One region of the Siminovitchia sp. FSL H7-0308 genome, then DNA from elsewhere that is predicted to be linked to it. Evidence: riboswitches for the same ligand, from Rfam matches in the RefSeq annotation. Region 1 holds a riboswitch; each other region holds the start of a gene.

Evidence for each region. Region 1 has a riboswitch for S-adenosylmethionine ahead of MHB50_RS01025 (MetQ/NlpA family ABC transporter substrate-binding protein). Riboswitches for the same ligand answer to the same signal wherever they lie in the genome.
Region 2: linked by a shared signal. The riboswitch ahead of MHB50_RS16405 (YezD family protein) and the one ahead of MHB50_RS01025 (MetQ/NlpA family ABC transporter substrate-binding protein) in region 1 are both predicted to bind S-adenosylmethionine.
Region 3: linked by a shared signal. The riboswitch ahead of MHB50_RS02370 (O-acetylhomoserine aminocarboxypropyltransferase/cysteine synthase family protein) and the one ahead of MHB50_RS01025 (MetQ/NlpA family ABC transporter substrate-binding protein) in region 1 are both predicted to bind S-adenosylmethionine.
Region 4: linked by a shared signal. The riboswitch ahead of MHB50_RS13205 (MetQ/NlpA family ABC transporter substrate-binding protein) and the one ahead of MHB50_RS01025 (MetQ/NlpA family ABC transporter substrate-binding protein) in region 1 are both predicted to bind S-adenosylmethionine.

The regions. Positions count from the first base shown of each region.
Region 1 covers NZ_CP150282.1:213,778-218,238, forward strand. The annotation lists gene MHB50_RS01015 (CoA transferase) at 1-659, opposite strand, end outside; gene MHB50_RS01020 (enoyl-CoA hydratase/isomerase family protein) at 667-1,458, opposite strand; gene MHB50_RS01025 (MetQ/NlpA family ABC transporter substrate-binding protein) at 1,491-2,303, opposite strand; SAM riboswitch class I at 2,408-2,518, opposite strand; gene MHB50_RS01030 (M20 peptidase aminoacylase family protein) at 2,671-3,810, shown strand; gene MHB50_RS01035 (GNAT family N-acetyltransferase) at 3,807-4,461, shown strand, end outside.
Region 2 covers NZ_CP150282.1:3,472,706-3,477,166, reverse strand. The annotation lists gene MHB50_RS16420 (redox-sensing transcriptional repressor Rex) at 1-286, shown strand, start outside; gene MHB50_RS16415 (twin-arginine translocase TatA/TatE family subunit) at 354-533, shown strand; gene tatC (twin-arginine translocase subunit TatC) at 549-1,292, shown strand; SAM riboswitch class I at 1,450-1,556, shown strand; gene MHB50_RS16405 (YezD family protein) at 1,628-1,810, shown strand; gene ssuE (NADPH-dependent FMN reductase) at 2,186-2,734, shown strand; gene MHB50_RS16395 (YdiK family protein) at 2,981-3,175, opposite strand; gene MHB50_RS16390 (type II CAAX endopeptidase family protein) at 3,172-3,915, opposite strand; gene MHB50_RS16385 (FeoA family protein) at 4,163-4,429, shown strand; gene MHB50_RS16380 (FeoB small GTPase domain-containing protein) at 4,407-4,461, shown strand, end outside.
Region 3 covers NZ_CP150282.1:499,995-504,455, forward strand. The annotation lists gene cls (cardiolipin synthase) at 1-520, shown strand, start outside; gene MHB50_RS02360 (hypothetical protein) at 551-1,168, shown strand; gene MHB50_RS02365 (redoxin domain-containing protein) at 1,161-1,754, shown strand; SAM riboswitch class I at 1,857-1,968, shown strand; gene MHB50_RS02370 (O-acetylhomoserine aminocarboxypropyltransferase/cysteine synthase family protein) at 2,118-3,422, shown strand; gene MHB50_RS02375 (DUF3891 family protein) at 3,464-4,237, opposite strand.
Region 4 covers NZ_CP150282.1:2,754,354-2,758,814, forward strand. The annotation lists gene MHB50_RS13190 (CoA-transferase) at 1-244, opposite strand, end outside; gene MHB50_RS13195 (methionine ABC transporter permease) at 269-922, opposite strand; gene MHB50_RS13200 (methionine ABC transporter ATP-binding protein) at 912-1,913, opposite strand; gene MHB50_RS13205 (MetQ/NlpA family ABC transporter substrate-binding protein) at 1,910-2,740, opposite strand; SAM riboswitch class I at 3,224-3,342, opposite strand; gene MHB50_RS13210 (DUF4870 domain-containing protein) at 3,427-3,813, opposite strand.

The sequences.
Region 1 (4,461 bases):
ACTTGTCCGCTGCCAAAATAAGCTGCTGCTTCCCATACCGTCCAGGCAAGCCCCGAGTCAACAAGAGACACATCAATATACTGCCCTTTTCCGGTTTTCAACCGGTAAATGTAGGATGTCAAAATGGATTGAATGGCTGTTTGGGCGGCAGCCAAGTCGTGAATGGCAATTCCGACTTTGACTGGCTTTCCGCCTTGTTCGCCTGTCATTTCCATGAGACCGGACAATCCTTGCGCCATAATATCGAACCCGCCTTTATTTCGATAAGGACCGGTTTGGCCATATCCCGATATGGAGCAATATATGAGCGCGGGATTTAATTCTTTTAAGGTGTCGTAGTCGATCCCGAGCTTCTTCGCTACCCCCGGGCGAAAGTTTTCTACGAAAACATCTGCTTTTTTGACTAATTCATATAAAATGTCTCGGCCTTCTTCCTTTTTGACGTTCAGGCACATGCCGCGTTTATTGCGATTGACCATCATATACATATGGCTTTCATTGTTGTGAAACGGTCCCATGGCCCGCGTATCATCGCCATTTGGATATTTTTCGATTTTAATGACATCTGCTCCCATATCGCCGAGCACCATCGTGCAGTATGGTCCGGCCAATACTTGTGACAGATCAATCACTTTCATGCCTTGTAATGCTTGATTCATGTCGTTTTCACCTGTTTCTAACTCTGTTAAAGTTCGGACGGCGCTTCTCTAAAAACGCCTGAATGCCTTCCTCGTAATCTTCGGAGCTGAACGAATCGAGAATGGATTTTGCCAATTCTTCATCTTCATCGGTGGCTCCGTCTATGATCTTGTGGATCACCTGTTTTATTCCTGAATTGGCCACCAAAGATTTTTCGGAAATGTTACGAGCAAACTGGATGCATTGTTCCTCCAGTTCGTCAGAAGCATACACATAATCGATCAAACCGATGTCGCGCGCTTCTTCCGCCCCGATTAATTTTGCCGTATAAAGCAATTCTTTTGTCTTAGTTACCCCAATTAGATTCATAAGCCGCTTCGTGCTTTTTACATTATAGATAATCCCGATATTGGCGGCTGTAATGCCGAATGTTCCGTCAGCAGATGAAAAGCGGAAATCGCATGAATTGGCCAGTTCCAGTCCACCGCCAATCGCAAGCCTTTGTATAAGGGCGATCGTTGGCCGGGAAAATCGGTACAACTTTTCAATCGCTTCTAGCGCGGCTTTATTATAGGCTTTTGCTTTTTCGGCCTGGTAGCGGACATCAAGAAATTCGGTAATGTCCGCTCCGGCGGAGAAGGCTGTTTTATCAACGCCGCGGACGATTAAAACTCTAATGGCGGGGTCCTTTTCCAGTTCATCCAAAATAGAAGACAGCTTGCGAAACATCTTGAGCGTAATGGCGTTTTTTTTCTCAGGGCGATTCAAAACGAGAATGGCAATATCTTTATTTCTTTCTACGTATAAAGGATTTGTCATTTGAAACCTCCGGTTGATTAATCGTTTCACTCTTACTCCCAGCTTACGATGATAGAGCCGCGGAACTCTTCTTCGATGAATGTTTTCACCTCATCAGATTGGTAAGCTTTCACAAGCTTTTTCACTACAGCGTCATCTTTATTTTCGTCCCTTACAGCAATGACATTTGTATAGGGCGAGTCCGTTGATTCCAGAAGGATGGCGTCTTCTTTTGGGTAAAGGCCGGCGTCGATGGCAAAGTTTGTATTGATCGCTGCCGCGTCGACCTCGCTGAGCTGCTTGGGAATTTGTGCGGCATCAAGCTCGATAAATTCAAGGTTTTTCGGGTTTTCTTTTATGTCTTTCAGTGATGCTGTCTCTTTCGCATCATTAGCCAGTTGAATGTGGCCGGCTTTTTCCAAAATAAACAGCGCCCGGGAACCGTTTGTCGGATCGTTGGGTAGTCCAAACTTGGCTCCCTTTGGAAGGTCATCAATACTTTGATAGTCTTCCGAATAAACCCCCATTGGATTTAAAATCGTTTTGCCTACAGATACCAAATCGGTATCGTGGTCTTTATTAAACTGATCCAAGAAGGGCTGGTGCTGATAGCTGTTCGCATCCAGTTCACCGTCAGCCAATGTTTTGTTTGGCAGGATATAATCAGAAAAAATCTTTAACTCAATGTCCAATCCGTCTTTTTTCGCCACTTCTTTAACCTTTTCCATAATTTGCTCATGGGGGCCGGCTGTAGCGCCCACAATAAGCTTTTCTTCTTCCGTCTTTGTTCCCGTCGCATTGTTTCCACATCCGGAAACAATAACAGCCAATAGTAATCCTAGTAACAATATTCTAATGTTTTTCATTTTCTTCCCCCCAGTTTTTTGGGGAATATCAAGAAACAAAAAAGCCTCTCTTCTTAAAAAAAAGAAAGAGAGGCTTAGTCATATACTCATCATAACTGGTTCCTCTCTTATCTTTCAAAACACATTCATGTTTTGCAGGATTTAGCACCTTTCTATTTTTAATAGATGGTTGCCGAGCTTCATTGGGCCAGTCCCTCAGCTACTCTTGATAAGAGAACGCTATTTCATTTACTTGTATTTCCCTATTATTTAAGAATGTAAAGCATGGGATAGATAATGTCAAGTTCATTTTTGGAAGTGGGCGAATATGGTACATTGTCAAAAGGCAGTGGTATAATGGACACATCAATATGCGGGAGAGAATGTAATGAAGAAATACATTGAGGCTTTAAAACCAACGGTTTACTCGTTGTTTGACCATTTTCACAACCATCCGGAGGTAAGCTGGAAAGAATATAAAACGACTGAATATATCCGGGATTTTTTAGTCAAAGAAGGATTTGCCGTTCAAACATTTGATGATGGCACTTGCACCGGTCTTGTAGCTGAAGTTGGAGCAGGAGAGCGGTGCGTTGCTTTGCGTACGGATATAGATGCTTTATGGCAGGAAGTCAATGGAAAATTTCAAGCAAATCATTCATGTGGTCACGATGCCCATATGACGATGGCAATTGGAACGATGTTGTTGCTCAAAAAAGTGGGATTTCCCGAAAATGCCAAGCTGAAATTTATTTTTCAACCGGCAGAAGAAAAAGGAACAGGCGCTTTAAAAATGTTGGAGAAAAAAGTGCTCGATGATGTAGATTATTTATATGGTGTTCATTTGCGACCTATCCAGGAACTGGAAGATGGTTATGCGGCACCTGCGATCCTTCATGGCGCCGGGATGTTTTTATCAGGTGAGATCAAAGGGGACGATGTTCATGCAGCAAGGCCCCATCTAGGAGCGAATTCCATTGAAATTGGCGCATCCATCGTGCAGCAAATCCAAGGCATTCATCTTGACCCGATGGTTCCCTATTCGGCAAAAATGACCAAATTCCAGGCAGGCGGCGCAGCGAGTAATATTATCCCTGGCAACGCATCCTTCAGTTTGGATGTAAGAGCGCAGACAAATGAAGTACTTGAGCAATTGGCCACAAAAATTGAACATATCGTCGCATCACTTGAAAAGCTTCACAACGTTAACATTCAGTTGGAGACGAAAGCGCATATCGCGGCTGCGAAAGCGAATCATGATGCCATTCGTATGATGAGAAAGGCGATTGTTGCAGCACTCGGAGAGGACAGATTGGAAGAGCCCATTGTTACATCCGGAGGGGAAGATTTTCACTTTTACACATTAAAAAAGCCACAGCTTAAAGGAACCATGCTAGGGCTCGGGTGCGGGCTTGCACCTGGTCTTCATCATCCGGAAATGACGTTTAATCGTGAGGCCATGCTTTCAGGTATAGAAGTTTTAGCTTACGCGATATTGAAGACATTGGAGGGAGGATTCAAGCATTGAGTTCGGAAGTACTCATTAAAACACTACAAAGTGTGGAGGAAATGGCTCTTGTAAAAGAATTGGAAGAATTGGTATGGAAGTGGGATGCCATTCCTGTTCACCAAACGGTTACGGCCATAAGAAATGGGGGCCTCATCGTAGGTGCCTTTCATGACGAGAAACTTGTTGGTTTCAGCTACAGTTTTCCGGGATTCTTGAATGGAAAGGTTTATTTATGCTCTCATGCGCTTGGCATCCATCCTGATTATCGGGTAAAAGGGATCGGCTATCAGTTGAAAGAAAGGCAGAAGTCTGAAGCAAGAAAGTTGGGCTATGACATGCTCACATGGACTTATGATCCGCTTGAAAGCCGAAACGCCTATTTGAATTTGACCAAACTTCGCTCAGTCTGCAATACTTATATCGTCAATTCATATGGCGAGGGGAAAGACGAGCTGAACAATGGCTTGCCGACAGACCGATTCAAAGTAGAGTGGTGGATCAATAGTGATCACGTAGAAAAGCCGTCTTCTTTTAAAGTAGATAAGAGTAACGCTTTTCAGGTGCCGTATCAGGAAGGTGAGGGAGGTTTACCGCGACTGGGAAATTTGGACCTTCCTTTTTCCGCCGAACAAATAGTAGTTCCCGTGCCTGCATTTTTCCAACAAATGA
Region 2 (4,461 bases), 1.3 Mb from region 1:
AAAGATCAGCAATGTACCGATTTATGCTTTGTCCGAACTTGAAGAAAGATTGAGCAAAGAGGAAGTGGCCGTCATTATTTTAACTGTGCCGGCAAGTGCCGCCCAAGCCATCACTGACCGGATTAAACATACCGGTGTAAAGGGAATACTGAATTTTACCCCTGCAAGGCTGAATGTGCCGGAGTCGATCCGTGTTCATCATATCGATCTAGCGGTGGAGTTGCAGTCGCTCGTTTACTTTTTGAAACATTATCCTCTCGATGACACGGAAAATTCACAACCATAAATGATTTTTCAATGGCTAATTGGACGGGTTTCCATTAAAATAAAACTATAGATAGGAGGTGGCCGCAGTGAGTGCAGGTGTAGGCAGTTTACTTGTAATCGCACTTGTTGCTATATTGATCTTCGGACCAAAGAAGTTGCCGGAACTTGGTAAGGCTGCGGGCAACACGTTGCGTGAATTTAAGAACGCGACGAAAGGTTTGGCAGACGATGATGAAAAAGAGACGAAAAAAGACAGCGATAAGTGATAGGATGAACAAATCATGAGTCAAAACAATATGTCGATCATCGATCATATAGAGGAATTGCGAAAACGGCTGGTCATTATAGTCGTTTTCTTTGTGTTGGCTGTCATTGCCAGCTTTTTTATATCACAGCCTCTTATTAAGCTGATTCAGCATGCAAGCGCTGCCCAGGACATTACGATGAATGCGTTCCGTGTGACGGATCCGTTTAAAGTGTTTCTGCAAATGACGTTTGTTCTGGCGTTTATTTTAACATCCCCCGTTATTTTGTATCAGCTCTGGGCCTTTATCAGTCCGGGTCTTTTGGAAAAGGAACGGAAGGCAACGCTCAGCTATATACCGGTTTCAGTTTTTTTATTTTTAGCAGGTGTCCTTTTTTCTTATTTTATTTTGTTTCCATTTGTGATACGGTTCATGCTTGGGTTATCGAGCAATATGGAGATACAGACAACAATTGGCATTAATGAATATTTTCAATTTCTTTTTCAGATAACCGTACCGTTTGGAGTTTTGTTTCAGCTTCCGGTCGTCATTTTGTTTTTAACAAGGTTGGGCATCGTTACGCCGATGTTTTTGGTACAGATCAGAAAATATGCGTACTTTATTTTGCTGGTTATCGCAGCGTTCATTACGCCTCCGGATTTAATCTCGCATATGATGGTGACCGTTCCATTACTCATTTTGTATGAGATCAGCATCTGGATTTCAAAGGTGGGTTATAAAAAAGCGCAGGCTTCCGCAGCAGAGAGTGATGAAGATTAAAAAAGCATCCGATATTTCCGGTGCTTTTTTAATCTATAGCCCATAAAACAAGTGGGTTAATGCTATAAGATGAAAAATTCATCCTTGACAGATAATTTATAGTGGGATAGTATATAAATACGTTTATAAATGACGTTTCAACTGAATAATAGGTAATTTCTTATCCAGAGAGGTGGAGGGACTGGCCCTTTGAAGCCTCGGCAACAGACCGTCAAGGTACTGTGCCAATTCCAGCAGGCTGTTTGTAAGCTTGAAAGATAAGAAGAGAACAAATGACGTTTAAAGCAAACCTCTTCTTATTTTGTAGAAGAGGTTTTTTTAATGGGGGGATGAAGATGGCAAAAGTGGAGGAAAATGCGATTGAAGACATTGTTTCGGCCTTGAAAAAGATGGAATATGGTTCATTGGTCATTACAGTGCACGATGGAGAAATCACCCAAATTGATACGACTGAAAAAAAGCGTTACAACATGCAAAGGAAACAAAGGAAAGTCCCGATGATGAAAGCAAACAAATGAAAACAGGCTGCCGATTAGACAACTAAAGGCATCTTCTCAATGATCATGCATTGGGAGGGTGCTTTTTTTGTACCGTTGCCTAAAATGGTAGCGAGAAAATAGCAAATGCAGAGAAGAAGGGTGACTCCTCAGTTCTTTCATAAAAAGGATGTGGAAGAACTAAGAGTTTTGGGATTTTGCGCTCCATACGACTGTAAAGGAAGAAAAATCATTCATGGAAGGGATTTGATTGGTTGGTGAATGATACATAATATTTGTTGGATATAAAACCGGTGGCCAATTAAAAAAATGTAGCAAGTTTAATCCGTTTGGGTTGAGAAGAACATGCTCATACAGTTAATTAAAATCGTTTTCACTTAAAGGGAGGAAAATAAAATGAGTGATATTGTCATTATTTCAGGAAGTCCATCTGAATTTTCCAGATCTGGAAAGATTCTGGATTATCTAGGCAGATTGCTGGAGAGGGAACATTTTTCAATAAAACATGTTTCAGTAAAAGATATTCCGCCGGAGGACTTGGTTTACGGAAATGTTCATAGCCCTGCCATTCAAAAAGTGTCACTTGTTATTCAAGAGGCGGCGGGGGTGATTGTCGGATCACCGGTTTATAAAGCGGCTTATTCGGGAGTTTTAAAAACATTGTTCGATCTTTTGCCTCAAGATGTGTTTAAAAATATTCCGGTATTGCCGCTCATGACCGGGGGCAGCCCGGGCCATTTATTGGCGATTGAATTCTCATTGAAACCGCTCATTGCTTCTTTAAAAGGAAAAAGTCTTCAAGGACTTTATTTTCTCGATAGCCAAATTAACAGGGAACAGAAAAACCCAATCATTGATGAAGAAAGCCTTTTACGTACGAAAAAACAGCTTTATGAATTTATCGAAATAGTAAAGAAAAATAAGCGTCTTGCGTCTTCTTTATAAAACAGAAAAGAGACATTTGGTAATGAAATGCTTGCTGTCGATGGCAGGGGCACTTCGAAAAACCGATGTCTCTGTTTTTTTTAATAGATGTTGTTTTTTATCCAGGAAGTCCTCGTACAAACTGATCAAGAGGCTTTGGCGTAACCTGTAGGCAGGAAGTTCCAGCACTGCATTTCAGCAAAAGGCAACACGGGAGCTTGCTATGCGGCCAGCGCTGTACTAGCAGGCTTTGTTACTATATACATCCTATTTCTGATCCTTTTTTAACCGAAAGTGGAGCATAATGAGACGCAGCCCCGCTCCAAAATCCAGTGTGGCTAAAATTATCAGCAAATAAACCATAAAACCAAAGCCGTTCTTATCCACTTGCTGGACAGCAAAAAATGTAAAAACAAACCCCAAGACGATATATAAAGTACCTGAAAATAATGGTGACCTCATGAAAAGAACCCTCCTATCCACCATACAAATTGTGCTGTTTTTTCTATATATTTCTCCAGCTTATCGACAAGGAATAACTGAAGTATGACAACGATCGTGTTCATCGAGACATGTGCGATGATAGGAACGATAATTCTTTTCGTCATAACGTATAAAAAGGCAAATACGAATCCCATGGTAGCATATAAAATAATGTGAACAGGCTCGAAATGGGCCAGTGCAAAAATGACGGAACTCAGTAAAGCGGCTACCCAGAAAGGGAAGCGGTCGTACAAGCTTCCGAATATGACTTTTCGAAATACGATCTCTTCTAAAATGGGCCCAATAATGGAACTGATGATGACGATTGCCGGAAATAACTCGATCAATTGTAAAATTTGCTGTGTATTCTCTGATCCCGGGTTGATGCCAATCGCCTTCTCTACCAAACCTGCGGAAATCTGGGCAAAGAAGGCCATAAAAATACCGATAATTGCCCAAGTAAAAGATTGTCCGACGGGGAGCGGCTGGTCCTTCTCTATTTTTGTATACTTCTCATTTTTTCTCAAAAGAAAAAGAACAAGGGCAAGTCCAACACTAAAAGAGAACAGAATCCAATAACCAACCGCATTCACTTTCATTTGCTCCGGATCAATATGAAGCACCTTCGTACCTATTTGGAAAAAGAGCGGTACTCCAATATAAGAGGACAACTGCATAACGATAAAAGTGAGGACAATCAAAAGATATGATTTCTTCATGAAAATAGTAAATCTCCTTCATATATATCGAACGATAATTTCTATTTTACTCTTAATGGACGATTGTTTCAAACAGCGCGTTTATGTTTTCCTTCCCCTGCCCTAAAAATATCCTGTGCCCATTTTTTTCATTCTGGCGAAAAAGTTTGACATAGGCAACTAGTGTGCATAAAATATAAATTAAAGAAATGTTGGTCGGGGGAAACATTGTAAAGACAATCCAACTTATATGAGGGAGGTAAAGGAGATGAAAGGTCATGAGTTGATTGCTCTTAATGAAGCCAACACTGGGGATTGCATCAAAATAAAGAAGTTACTCGTAACGGGCACGATGAGGAGAAGGTTATTGGATTTAGGGTTTGTCCCTTCGGCAGAGGTGATTGTGCTGCAAAAAAGTCCTCTCGGCGATCCGATTGCCTTTCGTGTCAGCCATACGACTATTGCCCTGCGAAGGGAAGAAAGTTCAAAAATATATGGGGAGTTAGTAGCAAATGAATCATCAGCAACCAGTTAAAATTGCGTTGGCAGGCAATCCGAATGTTGGAA
Region 3 (4,461 bases), 290 kb from region 1:
TCCGGATTCCGAATGGGAGCAGATTAAGTATGGATATATCAAAATGATCAACTCTGCCAAAGATTATATTTATATACAAACTCCCTATTTTATCCCGGATGCGAGTGTATTGGACGCATTAAAAATTGCTGTATTGTCTGGTGTAGATGTAAGATTGATGATTCCGAATAAGCCTGACCATCCATTTGTGTACTGGGCGACGTATTCCAATGTTGGAGAAATGTTAAAAACGGGCGCAAAAGTATATATTTATGAAAATGGCTTTATTCATGCAAAAACATTAATCGCGGATGGTAAAATTGCCACAGTGGGAACGGCCAATATCGATGTACGCAGTTTTCGTCTCAATTTTGAAGTGAACGCTTTTTTATATGATGACGCAGTTGTTGAAAAACTCGTTGATATTTTTAAAAAGGATGTCGAACTGTCACGGGAGCTCACCTACAAAGAATATTTAGAAAGGCCGCTTTTTATACGATTCAAAGAGTCGATTTCCCGTTTATTGTCACCAGTTCTTTAATATTTCTGAAAGAAAAATGGGGTAATTGTTTTGAAGTGGTATACGATCGGCCCTCTCTCTTTTCCTGCATCTTGGGCAGCCATTGGCGCAGCGTTTTTGCTTACATCTCTTTACTTTGTCATTCAAAGAAAAAAAGTAGTGGCAGATGATATGGGCAATGCATTTTTTATATTTTTTCTTATATGGAAGCTAAGCGTCATCCTTTTTCAATTTTCAACTGTGATCAAGAATCCGCTGATGATCCTATATTTTAATGGTGGCTGGAAAGGCTATGCATTAGGCATGGCCGGGGCATTTATTTATCTGTGTGTAAAAGTGCTGCGAAACAGGCTAAACAGTAGCCTGCTCGTGGAGGCATGGTTGTTTTCGGCCCTTGTGTATGAACTTGCGTTCTATCTGTTGAATGCGCGGCATATACTAATGGGGTCTATCCATATATTGGGAGCGATCCTGTTTTTCTTATGGACAAGGAAAAAAGCGGGACAAACCATTTGGCAGTTGCAACTCCTCATCTTATTTACATGTTTCCAAGCCTTCATCTATTCTTTTAAGGGAGACATGCTATCTGCTCCGATGGCAACGTACGTGGCGGTTTGTGGCGCTTTAGCCGCAACCATACTTACAGAAAGGAAGAGAGCCGATGAGTAAGAGAATATTTGGACTGGCACTGATTGGCTTATTGCTGGGGATTGTGGTTGTGAATATCATCAAGGATATACGTGAGAACAACGAAATCAAGTCGGCTCAAGAGCAATTCAACTCTCAAGCAGCAGAAAAGACTTTTGCGAAAGAAGGTTTAAAAGAAGGGGAAGTACCTCCAAATTTTGAGCTGTCGTCATTGAATGGGGAAAAAAAGAGACTTTCAGATTACAAGGGAAAGAAAGTCATTTTAAATTTTTGGGCTACTTGGTGTCCCCCTTGCAAAGCTGAAATGCCTCACATGCAACAATATTATGAAACGAAGGCGAACAGCCAAAACGTGGAAATTATCGCGGTCAACTTGACATATGCTGAGCGAGTATCCAATAAACGTTCAAAAGTGGAAGAATTCAAAAGCGAATACAAACTAACATTTCCGATCCTTTTGGATGAAGAGGGAGATGTCGGGAACACATATCAGACGATCACCATTCCAACGACCTATATGATTGATACAAATGGGATTATCCGCAAAAAAATCATTGGCCCAATGGATCAAGAAATGATGGAACGACTTGTTTCAGAAATGAATTAATGTTTTATTTTTGAAAAATGTTTGACAGGCGATAGAGCGGTAGTATATACTTACATGCAAGAGTTAAAACAACCACATAAAAACTAAATGATATCAGCATTACTCTTATCAAGAGCGGCGGAGGGAATAGGCCCTGCGATGCCCGGCAACCTTCAGTTTTTTCTGAAAAGGTGCTAATTCCTACAGGTCATGACTATGGCTTGGAAGATAAGGGGAGGAAAAGATAAATCAGCCCTCTTCTTATTCGGAAGGGGGCTTTTTGATTTACGAAATCTCCCCCTTTTCTCAAGATTGAGACGTTTAATCGCCATAAATCTTATTATTCCGATGGCTTTAAAATCATTTTAAGGAGGGTGTCAAAAAATGACACAAGGAAAAAATTATCAGCCGGAAACAGTATTGCTTCATGGGGGACAGGAGCCAGATGAAACAGGATCTCGTGCAGTTCCCGTGTACAGAACAACTGCTTATGTTTTTAAAAACACGGAACATGCCCAAAAATTGTTTGCTTTGGAAGAGCCGGGCAACATTTATACAAGAATCATGAACCCGACCGTGGATGTATTTGAAAAAAGAGTAGCGGAATTAGAGGGAGGCACAGCTGCTGTTGCTCTTTCTTCTGGAGCGGCGGCTATCGCGTTTTCCATCTTGAATATTGCCGGAGCCGGAGATGAAATAGTAGCGGCGACCGATCTATATGGCGGAACATATAACCTGTTTTCAACCACTCTTCCGAAATATGGCATCCATGTAAAATTTGTCGATCCAAAAGATCCAGAAAACTTCCGTAAAGCGCTCACGCCAAAAACGAAAGCAATTTTTGCGGAGGTAATCGGAAATCCGAGCCTTCACGTACTTGATATAGAAGCAGTTGCCAAAGTGGCCCATAACCATCGAATTCCATTGATCGTGGACAGCACGTTTGCCACACCATACTTACTAAGGCCGATCGAGTGGGGAGCGGATATCGTTGTTCATTCAGCCACAAAATGGATCGGTGGACACGGAACAGCGATCGGAGGAGTTGTCGTCGATGCCGGCAAGTTCGATTGGAATAACGAAAAATTCCCGGATTTTATCAAGCCGGACAGAAGTTATCACGGCATCCGCTACGGAATTGATTTGCCGGAAGCCGCATTTGCCGTTAAACTTCGCGTGCAATTGCTTCGTGACTTTGGACCTTGCCTAAGCCCGGACAATGCCTTTATTTTCCTGCAAGGACTTGAAACATTGCACGTTCGTGTTCAAAGACATGTTGAAAATGCCAAAGCAGTCGCTGAATTTTTACAAAACCATGATGCAGTTGAATGGGTTTCCTATCCGGGTCTTGAAAGCCATCCATCTTACGAACTCGCTCAAAAATACTTGCCAAAAGGCCCTGGCGCCGTCGTCAATTTTGGCATTAAAGGCGGAAGGGAAGCAGGGAGAAATGCGATTGATAATGTTAAGCTTTGGTCTCATGTGGCAAATGTCGGAGATGCAAAATCACTGATCATTCATCCCGCGTCAACCACTCACCAGCAGTTAAGCGCCGAAGAATTGAAAGATACAGGCGTAACGGAAGAATTAATCCGCCTTGCCATTGGATTGGAAGCTGTAGAAGACATTACAGCCGACTTGGGGCAAGCGATTGAAAAAGCAGTTGAAGCTGTAAAGCAATCCAATTAAAATGCTGCATAAGGCTGTGAACGTCACGAGCGTTTACAGCCTTATTTTTCTGTAGGCACTAGCCGAATACCAACCGTTTCATATGGAGTAGCCAAATAGCTTTCGATGAGTCCTTGCTTGGAAATCTTTTCTTTGGAAACTGTTTTTTGTTTCAAGCTGACGGTAATCGGCTGTTTCAAAGGGAATTCATCCAAGCCGATTGTATGGCTATCCAGCCAGCGTGCATGCAGTACTCCCTTAGAAAAAACATTAAGTGTATGCGGCAGGGGAATGCCTTTGCGGAAAAATGGAAATTCTTTTTCTTTGTTTACACCGGGTTCATTGAGACAAATATACAAAGATAAATTGTCACAAAGCTGGAGAAGTCCATAGTGGAAATCGAACAAAGACCGCTTAAAGTCGGTAATGGATGTCATCAGCCTATGCTGCCTGGCCTTTTCGGATGTAACAAATTGTTTCGCTTCGGGGGTTTCATCATGCTGTTGAAAACGCACATAATGTTCACTGCATAAGAGTGCTGCGTATGGATCGCGGCTTTCTACTTCATTTATCCCGCTGCTATATATAAGTGTTTTGGCAGGTGGGGGAAAATCCATAAACGTGTACGGAGCCCGTTTTTTGTCGTTCCAAAAAGGCTGCTGGTCAATCATTTTCCAACCGCAATCATGATTGGCGACAGCGTGCAGAACCGACTTTTTCCATTTCACACCTCTGTAGTATTCTGGCTGCCAATAGGAAAAAATTTCACCTGATATGCGGGCATGATGGTCTTGTTCGATCATGACAAATTCACCCAAACGGTCCCTGACGATCATGAGGCGCCTCCTTCATATGATCATTCTTTATATGGTAACATTTTTTCGCCCCGTAAACAGGTATGTCGTAAACGGCATGAAGGATGCATGGATATTACCCCACTGTGAGAAGAAGCGGCTGTTTCTATAATACGTTCGCCAAGTTTGAACTTTCCTATTACTGCCACTGGTAAAAAACGAGTCTGGTACACAACAAAATCAGCTGATGAAAAAACGAACAATAC
Region 4 (4,461 bases), 2.0 Mb from region 1:
GATTCCCTGTTTTTTGGCGGATGATTTCATGCACCGCGGCAATCGGGTTGCGCACCGATCCCATTCCGCCAAAAACGATATAATCCCCTTCTTTCACCCCACGCGCCACCGCTTCTTGCAATGTGGCTCTCTTGTCTTTTTTCACGAGTGATTTATTGTTTTTTCGGAACTCCCTTATTTTGTCCGGATGCTCCCACCCGAAAAGCCTGGATGTGGTATCTTCCTTTATGAATGTTTGAGTCATTGTTTTTCCTCCTTTGATATACCATTATCTTTTATCTACTGCCCTGGCTGCCCGGTCGCCGACAAACTGGATCAATTGAACGAGAATAACCAATATGATCACCGTGGCAATCATGACATCGTTTTGGAAACGGTAATAGCCGAAGCGAATGGCCAAGTCGCCAATTCCTCCGCCGCCGACGATGCCAGCCATTGCCGAATAGCTTAATAGACTGATCACCGTCACAGTAAGTCCGGCTATCATGCTCGGCTTCGCTTCAGGAAGCAGGACATCTTTCATAATCAGCCACGGGGAAGCGCCGCATGATTCCGCCGCTTCGATCACCCCTTTATCAATTTCCCGTAATGATGTTTCCACAAGGCGGGCGTAAAAAGGGATGGCGGCGACGGTCAGTGAGACGCTTGCAGCCACCGGTCCCATCGTTGTTCCCAGGATCAATTTTGTAAACGGAATAAGAACAACGAGTAAAATGATAAATGGGATCGAGCGAATGATATTGATGATGCTTCCAGCCACGCTTTGTATATAGCGGTTTTGCCAAAACATGCCTTCACTTGTCACAAAAAGGGCTACCCCCATAGGGACGCCGATGATGACCGCAAACGCAACAGCAATGCCCATCATCCATGACGTTTCAACAAATGCTTTTCCAAACTCATTTACCATTTCAGGCAACATCGGCAAGCACCTCCAATTGATTCGTCCTTTTCGTTATATATCGAATCGCCTGCCGGACATCTGATTGACTGCCAATCATTTCGATGATGAGTGTTCCGAGCGGACGTTCCTGAATGTAAGAAATTTGACCATGCAGGATATTCACAGAAATATGAAATTGTCTTAATGTCTCCGAAATGACCGCCTCTTCGGCCGAATCTCCTTTGAAAGTGATTTGGACAATCGCCCCTTTTCTTCCCAAAAGAAGTCTTTCAGGCAATTCCAGGGAGTGGACCGTTTGAACAAATTGCTTGGACAAGGCCGTTTGCGGATTGGCAAACATATCATACACATCAGCCAGTTCAACAACCTGCCCATTTTCCATAACAGCCACCCGATGGCATACATTCTGAACCACTTCCATTTCATGTGTGATTAACACGATCGTGATCCCAAGCGTTTTGTTGATTTTTTTCAACAGTTGCAATATTGACTTTGTTGTTGTCGGATCAAGTGCCGAAGTCGCTTCGTCGCATAGAAGCACTTTCGGTTCATTGGCCAGCGCCCGGGCGATACCGACCCGCTGTTTTTGTCCTCCTGAGAGTTGAGCGGGATAATGAGCGCTACGATCGGACAGCCCTACCATCTCCAAAAGCTCCGGAACCCGCTTTTTAATTTCAGCTTTCGTCTTGCCTGCCGCTTTTAATGAAAAAGCGATATTGTCATAAACGGTTTTCGAACTAATCAGATGAAAATGTTGAAAAATCATGCCGATCTTTTGGCGCTCTTTCCGAACTTCCTGATCAGATAATGCCGTCAATTCTTTACCGTCCATAACAATGATGCCTTGTGTCGGCTTTTCCAGCAGATTCAAGCATCTGAGCAATGTGCTTTTCCCGGCCCCGCTGTAACCAATGATGCCAAAAATCTCACCTTGGCGAATGGACAAGTTGACATGGTCGACAGCCGTCAACTGTTTATACCGTTTCGTAACATTCACAATTTCGATCATTCATTTTCCTCCTTTTTCACTTGATAGGGCGGTTTCACATATCCCTTTGCATGCTTGTTTGTATAGTCTAAAAATTCATCTGAGTGATAGGCTTTTTCGAGAGCTTTTGCGAACGGCTTTTCAATATCTTCTTTTCTGAGCGTCACATAAATCAAATAACCTTCCGGTGTTTTTTCGATCTCCACTGCTTCATCCAGTTTTAATCCCGAAGCCAATGCAAAATTTCCGTTAATAAAAGCAAAATCAGTATCTCCCAATGAACGCGGTGTCTGAGCGGGATCAATTGGTTTGATGTGTAAATGAAGCTTATTTTCCACGATGTCTTTTTCAGAAACGACAGTTGGATCGGCCTTTTCATTCACAGTGATCAACCCGAAGTCCGCAAGCATATTCAACGATCTGGCCAAGTTGGTCGGATCATTGGGCATCGTTATCGTCATCCCTTCTTTCAAATCATCCAACGAATCATGCTTGTCGGAATAAAGTGCGATAGGGGCAGTCGGAACCGCATAAGAAGCAACAAGATCCACGTCATGATTTTTATTGAACTGTTTTAAATAGATGCTGTTCTGAAATAGATTGGCGTCTATTTCTCCTTCGTTTAATGCGATGTTTGGCTGGATGTAATCATTGAACTCCACAATATTTACTCGATATCCCTCCTTTTCAAGAATCGGAATGATGCCTTCTTTCAATTGATCGCTGTACGGTCCTGCTGTGGCGCCAATGGTGATTTCTTTCTTTTCATCCCCTGCTGAAGTGCTTCCACACGCTCCCAAAGCAAGTAAAGTAAAAATCAGGCTAATGGTAAGTAATGTTTTTCTCATTTGATGATTCTCCCTCTTTAGCAAATTTTTCCCATGTTATGCCAACAAATCGCAATATAATCGTTTTAAGATAGGAATACTATGTTTTTTTCCATGACAGTATCCATATTCTTTCCGGCCTTGGCTACGTATCAATGGAAAGCGTCGTGTCACTCAAAACAATTCGCAATCCACTTTTTTCATAAAAAAGACCCCTTGATTCGCACAACTATGCCGTACGTGGGCAAACTTGTGTAAATCAAGAGGCCTCCGGTTGTCCGGTCAGCTTCTTTATCATCTATAGATGTATCAGGCTGGAAATTTCGGTTGTTTTGGCGTCGTCATGGGCAACTATTGATTTTGTAATGACCTGCGACTTCAAGATTCATTTTTGCTTCAACACTCCCTTTTACGAAAGCATCTCTCATTTCAATAAATGCCCAAATAAAAAGACCCCTTTACATATAAGAGGTCTCCGCTTTAAATCATATTTATCAGCTTCGCCCCTTATCTGTCAGACTTTGAACAAAAGTCTGCTGGAATTGGCACCGTTTGAATATAAAATATATTCAATGGTTGCCGAGGCTTCACAGGGCCAGTCCCTCCACCTCTCTTCATAAGAGTCATAAAAATCATTTGATTTTGTTTGGAATGTTGAAACCTATTCTATTCCGAATCTTCCCGGTTGTCAACTAAGTTTTAGAATTTTATTGGCTTCTGCCGTTAAAATGTTGAACAAGGTTTTCCGCGATGTCACCAACGACCGGCACTTTTATCCGCTCACGATGATATGTCTGGACCATGAGCACCACCCACAAAATGAAGCCAACCAATGAGATAAGCAACTTGAATAACCATCCGACAAAGGGTACATAACTAACGCCTGTCCCTACAATCCACAGAGTTGCATAAAGGACCATTGACTGCATTGCATGAAATTTTACAAAAGGGCTTTTCTTTTCCAAGATAAAGAAGATAATGCCCGTCACGAATGTTCCCAAATAGCATAATAAGCCCGCGACATTTTCTTCAAGGCCGGTGGATGATTTACTGTCGTTCTCCTTTTGGGGGCCAATTTCATGATGATCGTCCATTCACTGCTCTCCCTTTCAAGTAATTTTTGCTGACACGAGTGTCACAAATCACACCATTTATTCAACCTTACATAAAAAAGTGAATCTAATCAATCATAATTTAGCCAAAAAAACCATAGCATGATAGCAGATTTTTCCCCACGTTCAACAGGCAAGGTCCACAGCATGGTATAATCTATGAATAATGAGTCTGACAGATTTATGGAAATAGGAGAAGTTCGTTCCGCCGTACAGCCAACAACGGCTTTGATCTGGTGAAAGTACATGAAAGCGCTATAAGCTAAAAAAGATATAGAATGAAAACGACACATTTTAGGGGAGTTGTTTGTTTTGAATAAAGAATTTAAACTTTTGGTGGCTATGTTTTTAATTATCGTCCCTATTTTACTTTCAATTTTTTTCAGTTTTAAAAGTGAGCTCTTGTTGACCAAAGGTTACGATTTAGCACTTGATGGATGGATATGTAATATCTAAAACGATGGTGATGATTTTTACCTTTTATTTACTGACTAAGACAGGATTTTTTATTTTGCGACATATTAAAAAAGACTAGCTGTATACTAGTCTGAGGCTGGCGACAAAGCATTTGGGACTGTAACAGTTTTTCCAGGTTTATTCAAACTATACGATTATATTTCGTCCTCCTAG